2 linked regions of the Armatimonas rosea genome follow. The protein of the gene in region 2 interacts with the protein of the main gene of each other region in a pairwise test. Links are inferred from orthologs where the notes say so. Each region holds a gene or a part of one and is shown on either strand. Other genes may lie near its edges. The genes, in order: HNQ39_RS25790 and gyrA.

Region 1 (3,313 bases), on a different replicon or contig from region 2:
CTCACGAGCTTCTCGGCACGATCGGCGATATCGACCTTCCCCCGGTGGATCAGGCGCGGGCCGCACGCCACGGCGGACTCCGGGTGCCAGGTGAACCCCGTCTTTGCCTTCACCGGCCTGTCGAAGCGCCGTGCGCCTGCTTGCTCACTTCCCACCGCCCAGGTGACCTCGGCTCTTCCGTCGCCTTGGAAGCCAATCGCGGAGCGGAGGGCGGCTCCGACCGGAGTGCCTGGCGCGACCACTTTCCCCTCCAGAACACAGAGCTGGACCACTTGCTTGCGGCGCCCCAAGGAGTCGTAGGAGTCGCCGAAGAACCCTGCATTCACACCGGCAACGGCGTTGTACTTGCGTGCCCAGTCCAGTACGGTGTGGGCATCCCCGACCACGTTGTTGCGCAGGTGCTCCAGCCGCTCCGCCACCACCACCGGCCGCACCTTGGCGACCGCGAGCTCGACCGTGAGGGTCTGCGCACCGAGCGCCTTGTTGGTGCGAAAGGTGACTCCCTCGGCGACCGTAACTTCGGACGGGGGCTCACCGCCACACGCACCTAGAATGCAAAGGGCCGCCGCGAGTGCGGCGGCCCGAAGGGGAGGGAGTCGTCTACGCTTAGACGAAGTCAAGGTCCTTGACCTCTTTGGCGTATTTCTCGATAAAGGCGCGGCGCGGCTCGACCTTGTCGCCGAGCAGGACCGTGAACATCTGGTCCGCCTCCGCTGCCTCCTCGACCGTGACCTGGGCAAGTGTTCGGTTCACCGGGTTCATGGTCGTGTCCGCGAGGTCATCGGGGTTCATCTCGCCCAGACCTTTGAAGCGGGTGACATGGGTGTCGCGCTTCTTGATCTCCTTGAGAATCCGGTCCCGGTCGGCCTCGGTGCGGGCGTAGATTTTCTGGTCCTTGCCCACACGGATCGAGTAGAGCGGCGGCTGCGCGACATAGATATGCCCGCTGTCCACGAGCGGCTTCATGTAGCGGTAGAAGAAGTTCAGCAGCAGCGTGCGGATGTGGTCGCCGTCGACGTCCGCGTCGGCCATGATGATGATCTTGTGGTAGCGCAGCTTGGCGAGGTCGAAGTTGTTGCCCTTGTCCTTCTCCTCGTCCGCCGATGTCGAGAGCGCGAGCCCGGTGCCGATGGCGGTGATGAGCTGCTTGATTCCCTCGTTGTCGAGCGCGCGGTCGATCCGGGCTTTCTCCACACAGAGGATCTTTCCACGCAGTGGCAGGACCGCCTGTGTCCGGCGATCGCGTCCCTGCTTGGCGGAGCCACCTGCCGAGTCGCCCTCGACAATATAGAGCTCGCACTTGCTGGCGTCTTTCTCCATGCAGTCGGCAAGCTTACCGGGGAGCCCGCCACCGTCCATGGCGCTCTGGCGCTTGATGAGCTCGGCGGCTTTTCGGGCGGCATCGCGGGCGCGCTGGGCGATCGAGGCCTTCTCCAGCACGGCCTTGGCGATATTGGGGTTCTCCTCGAAGAACTCCGCCAGCCCCTCCCCAACAATCGAGTTGGTGACTCCCTGAATCTCGGGGTTGCCCAGCTTGTTCTTGGTCTGCCCCTCGAACTGCGGGTTGGAGATGCGCACGGAGATCACCGCAACCAGCCCCTCGCGCACATCGTCGCCGGAGAAGTTGTTGTCCTTCTCCTTGAGGTAGTTATTCTTACGGGCGTAGTTGTTGATCACACGGGTCAGCGCCGTCTGGAACCCCGAGAGGTGCGTCCCGCCGTCCTGCGTGTTGATGTTATTGGCGAACGAGTAGATGTTCTCCTGGTAGCCCTTGTTGTACTGGAGCGCGATCTCGATCTGTGCGTTCTCTCCCTCGCGGTACTCGCGCTCTCGGTAGAAGTAGATGACGCGGGAGTGCATCGGGTCCTTGTTCTCGTTGAGATGCGCGACATACTCGGCGATCCCCCGCTTGTGGTGGTAGACCTCGGGCTCGCCGTCGTGGAGCTCGTCGATAAAGGTGATCGAGACCTCTTTGTTGAGGTAGGACAGCTCGCGGATACGGGCACGGATACGGTCGGCGGAGTAGGCCAGCTGACCTTCGTCGTTGACCGCACTGGTGAAGATCGTGTCATCGGCGAGCCAGCGCTGCATGGTGCCGGTCTCGCTAGGATCGCACTCCCCGACCACGTGGAGCTTCTTGGTGACCTTGCCGCGGGCGAAGCGAATCTTGTGGATCTTGCCATCGCGCTTGACGGTGGTCTCCATCCAGGTGGAGAGGGCGTTCACACACGAAGCGCCGACTCCGTGGAGCCCGCCCGACGTCTTGTAGCCGCCGCCACCGAACTTGCCGCCGGCGTGGAGCTCTGTCAGCGCAAGCTCGACACCGGGCTTGCCGGACTTGGAGTTGATGCCGACAGGAATCCCGCGTCCATTGTCCTCGACACTGATCGTCCGGTCTTTGTGCAGGATCACCGTGATCTTGGTACAGTGTCCCGCGAGCACCTCATCGATGGAGTTGTCGATGATCTCTTTGAAGAGGTGGTGCATTCCTGGAATGCCCGTGTCGCCGATATACATCGCGGGGCGGTGGCGAACGGCCTCCAACCCTTCGAGTTTGGAAATGGAGTCACCATCGTAGGCGGTCTCAATTTTCTTGATATTGGGCGTCTCAATGGCATCGTCGCCCTCGTTCAACGCACCTAAAATTTCGTTCTCTTTATCACTAGCCAAAGTCTGATCCTCCCGATGATTTTACCATGAAGCGTCCTTAAACTCCTTGAATCCCCAGCATTCCGGAAAGGATCGCCTCTGCTTGGTGTGGATATTGTGTGAAGTGCGCCTCTAACGCCTCCGCAGTCACAGCCCCGACCGCGCTTGCTGCCTCGGGGTTAGCCAGTCGGTTCTTGGTCGGCCCCTCAAACTGCGGATTGCGCACCCGAACCGAGATCACCACGGCAACTCCCAGCCCGGCCTTGCGCGGCTCGAACTCCCGCCCATGCGCTCGTGCCCACCTCCCGAGGGTTCGCGCGACCGCCTGCCGAAACCCCGTGAGCGGTGTCCCCGCATCGGGGAGCTCGACCCCATTGCCAAAGATGCGCCACACGGGCTCGTCCTCGGTGAAGAAAAACGCCACCTCGGCCTCGGTGCCGTCTTTGGTGCCAGAGCCCGCGATCACGGTCTCGTGCACCGGCCGTCGCCCCGCCACGTTCTCGATTGCCCACTCCGAGATGCCGCCGGGGAAGTGGAGCACCTGCGGATCACAGCCCAGGGCTTCATCGGTGAAGGTGACCGTGAGCTGGGGATAGAGGAACGCCTGCTGGCGCAAGTTCGCCAGCAGCCGCTCGACAGACCATTCTGTCGTGGAGAAAATCTC
Region 2 (3,465 bases):
TCGGTCACATCGCTCAGGGAACTGTTTTTGCAGAGGGGCCAGATGGCTGGGTTCTTTGCGTCGCGCTGAGCAGTGGTCCCCTCTCTACCTGGCTGCAGACGATTACTTTAGGCAAGTACCCAACTGTCCCCCCAGACGACAGCCACTACCACCAAGACCTAACCGATACGCGTGAGCTGGAAGGCACAGTTCTGGAGGTTCTGGAGCGGCTGATCGCCGGGCGGGGCGACCTCAGCCAGCTCTAAAACAAAAATGGCCGGAGGCGTTTGCCTCCAGCCATTCCTATTTGTCCCCCCGCCCGGCGGGGGTTAGGGGGGCTACCCTAGTCCTCGGGCTTCTTGCTGGCGTCGAAGTACTCGACCGTCTTGACCGAGTCGCCCTCACGGAGCTCGATCAGCTTGACGCCTTGGGTCGAGCGGCTCTGAGTGGTCTTGATCTCGCTGACCTTGACACGAATCCCGGTGCCATGCTCGGTGACAATCACCAGGCGCAGGTTCTCTTGCCCCTCGCGCGGCACCACACACGCGGCGATCAGGTTGCCAGTGCGCGCCGTGATGTCCATCGTCTTGAGGCCCTTGCCGCCGCGGCCCTGGGTCTTGTAGGCCTCCATCGATGTCCGCTTGCCGAGGCCATTGGCACCCACCACCAGCAGGTCGGAGTCGTCGGAGGCGATATCCATCCCCACCACACGGTCGTCGTCGCCGTCCAAGACAATCCCACGGACACCGCCCGATGCCCGGCCACTGGCGCGCACATCGGACTCCTTGAAGCGAATCGCCATGCCCTTGATGGTTGTCAGCACGATATTCTGCTCGCCATCGGTCAGCTTCACCCAGTTGAGCTTATCGCCCTCGTTCATGTCGAAGGTCACGAGGCCATTGGCGCGCAGGTTCGCAAACTCCGCGATCCGGGTGCGCTTGATCTCCCCCCGCACCGTCCCCATGAAGAAGTACCCCTCGGCGTTCTTCAGGTTGCGGATCGGGACGGTCGCAGTGATGTGCTCATCGGGGAGGATCTGAATCAGGTTGATGATGTTCATCCCCATCGCGGTCCGGCTGGACTCAGGCACCTCGAAGGCCTTCAGGCGGTAGACCCGGCCCCGGTCGGTGAAGAAGAGGATGTAGTCGTGGGTCGAGGCCATGAAGAGGTGCTCGAAGGCATCCTCCTCCTTGGTCTTGCCCGCGATCCGCCCCTTGCCTCCGCGGCCCTGGGTCGGGAACGTGTCCATCTTCAGGCGGCGAATATAGCCATCACGGGTAATCGTGATCAGCATCTCTTCGTCGGCGATCAAGTCCTCCAGGTTGATCTCCTCCGCCTCGGTCTTCTCGATCCGGGTGCGGCGGGCATCGCCAAACTTCTCGCGCAGGTACTCAAGGTCCTTCTGGATCAGCGCATCCACACGACGCTGGTCGTTGAGGATGTCCTCGAGGCGCGCGATCTCTTTCAGGAGCTCCTTGTACTCGCCCTCGATCTTGTCCTGCTCCAGGCCCGTGAGCTGGCGCAGCTGCATGTTGAGGATCGCCTCGGCCTGGATTCCGGTGAAGGCGAAGCGCTCGATCAGGCGGCCACGCGCCATCTCGGTGCTGCGGGACTGGCGGATGATCTGGATGACCTCATCGAGGTTCTGCACCGCGATTTGGAGGCCCTCCAGGATATGGGCACGGGCCTTGGCGCGGGCCAGCTCAAAGCGCGTCCGGCGCGTGATGATCGTCCGGCGGTGCTCGATGTACTCCTGCAGGATCCCCTTGAGCCCCAGGGTCTTGGGGCCGCGGCCGCCATCGACCAGCGAGAGCAGGATCACGCCGAAGTTCATGCGCATCGGGGTGTGCTTGAGCAGGTAGTTGAGGACCTTCTGCGGCAGGACATCGCGGCGCAGCTCGATCACCACGCGCATCCCGGTCTTGTCGGTGTAGTCGTTGACCCCGGTGATCCCCTCGACTTTTTTCTCCCGCGCCAGCAGGCCGATCTGCTCGATCAGCTTGCTCTTGATCACCTGGTAGGGCAGCTCGGTGATGATGATCGCGGTCTTGTTGTTGTCCATCTGCTCAAAATGGACCTTGGCCTGCATGGTCACCGAGCCACGCCCGGTCTCGTAGGCCGCGCGAATCCCCTTCTGGCCCAGGATGAGCCCGGAGGTCGGGAAGTCTGGGCCGGGGATGAAGGCCATGAGCTCCTCGGTAGTGACCTCGGGGTGGCGGAGCTGGTGGATCAGGGCGTTGCAGACCTCGGTGAGGTTGTGGGGCGGCATGTTGGTCGCCATTCCCACGGCAATTCCGGTGGCCCCGTTGCAGATCAGGTTGGGGAACTTCCCGGGCAGCACTGACGGCTCCCGGCGCTCGTTGTCGAAGGTGGGGACAAAATCAACGGTGTCCTTCTCAATGTCTTCGAGGAGCTCCATCGCCAGCGGGGTCATACGTGCTTCCGTGTAGCGGTAGGCCGCCGGTGGGTCGTCGTCGATCGAGCCGAAGTTCCCCTGGCCGTCGACCAGCGGGTAGCGCAGCGAGAAGTCCTGCGCCATACGCACCATGGTCATGTAGATGGCCTGGTCGCCGTGGGGGTGGAAGTTACCAATGGTCTCCCCGACGATCTTTGCGGACTTCAGGTGGCGGTTGTTGGGCGAGAGCCCCAGCTCGCGCATGGCGTAGAGAATGCGCCGCTGGACCGGCTTGAGGCCATCGCGGACATCGGGGAGGGCGCGGGAGACGATGGTCGACATCGCGTAGCCCATGTAGCTGGTGCGCATCTCCTCGCTGATCTCGATCTTGGGGCCATCGTAGGTCATCACCGCGACACCCGGCTCAGCCAGGGCCTCCGGCGTCTCCGGAAGATTCTCATCTTCAGGCGTAGCTTCAGCGGGGTTCGTTAAATCATCGGGCATAGAATATCCTCAAACAAAAGGCTACCGGGGTACTCCGTTGTCGTGCCGGAGAGCGGAAATCATCCCAGTATTTTACCATGAAATGCGCTAAAATGGGTTATGTTACCCCCTCTTCCCGCCATGATCGCGCTCGTGCAGGCACCGCAAGCCCCGAGCTGGGAGACCCTCACTAAGGCGTTTGCCTACGACTCCCACGCGCCTCTGAGCGCCAAGGAAACCAGCGACGGTAGCCGGCTCAAGCTTAGCTTCACCAACCTGCGTGGGGAGACGGTCACCGCGCTCTACCAGAGGCCCGATGGTCCTGGCCCCTTCCCGTGTGTCGCACTGCTACATGGCCTCGGCGGAAGCAAGGAGCAGCTCTTCGCACTCATGGCCCCGGAGCTGGTCAAGCAAGGCTTCGCGGTCCTCGCCCTGGATGCGGCCCTGCACGGCGAGCGCAAGGTGGAGGGCAAGAGCCCCCAAGCCGCGTTTCTGAAAGTGGTCCCGGATACGGTCAAGGACTGGCGCCAAGCGCTGGACTGGCTCAGCACCCGCCCCGAGGTGAATAAGAACCGCATCGGGCTGCTGGGGTACTCGATGGGCGCGTT

Evidence for each region.
Region 1: the proteins of gyrA (region 2) and HNQ39_RS25790 interact in binary tests that used the Escherichia coli proteins (3 or more experiments, as listed by UniProt). The link is inferred for Armatimonas rosea from one-to-one orthologs.

Annotation. Positions count from the first base shown.
Region 1 is NZ_JACHGW010000006.1:158,349-161,661, forward strand. The notes cover bases 111-3,104. They hold HNQ39_RS25790 (DNA gyrase/topoisomerase IV subunit B), read right to left. Parts: upstream 2,614-3,104; coding sequence 607-2,613; downstream 111-606. Other genes in these bases: HNQ39_RS25785 (phosphodiester glycosidase family protein), read right to left, coding at 111-620; HNQ39_RS25795 (ATP-binding protein), read right to left, coding at 2,708-3,104. Also shown: more of HNQ39_RS25785, read right to left, coding at 1-110; more of HNQ39_RS25795, read right to left, coding at 3,105-3,313. UniProt on the Escherichia coli protein: DNA gyrase negatively supercoils closed circular double-stranded DNA in an ATP-dependent manner to maintain chromosomes in an underwound state.
Region 2 is NZ_JACHGW010000004.1:645,729-649,193, forward strand. The notes cover bases 101-3,246. They hold gyrA (DNA gyrase subunit A), read right to left. Parts: upstream 2,879-3,246; coding sequence 323-2,878; downstream 101-322. Other genes in these bases: HNQ39_RS22495 (DUF4419 domain-containing protein), read left to right, coding at 101-245; HNQ39_RS22505 (alpha/beta hydrolase family protein), read left to right, coding at 2,978-3,246. Outside these bases: more of HNQ39_RS22495, read left to right, coding at 1-100; more of HNQ39_RS22505, read left to right, coding at 3,247-3,465. UniProt on the Escherichia coli protein: A type II topoisomerase that negatively supercoils closed circular double-stranded (ds) DNA in an ATP-dependent manner to maintain chromosomes in an underwound state.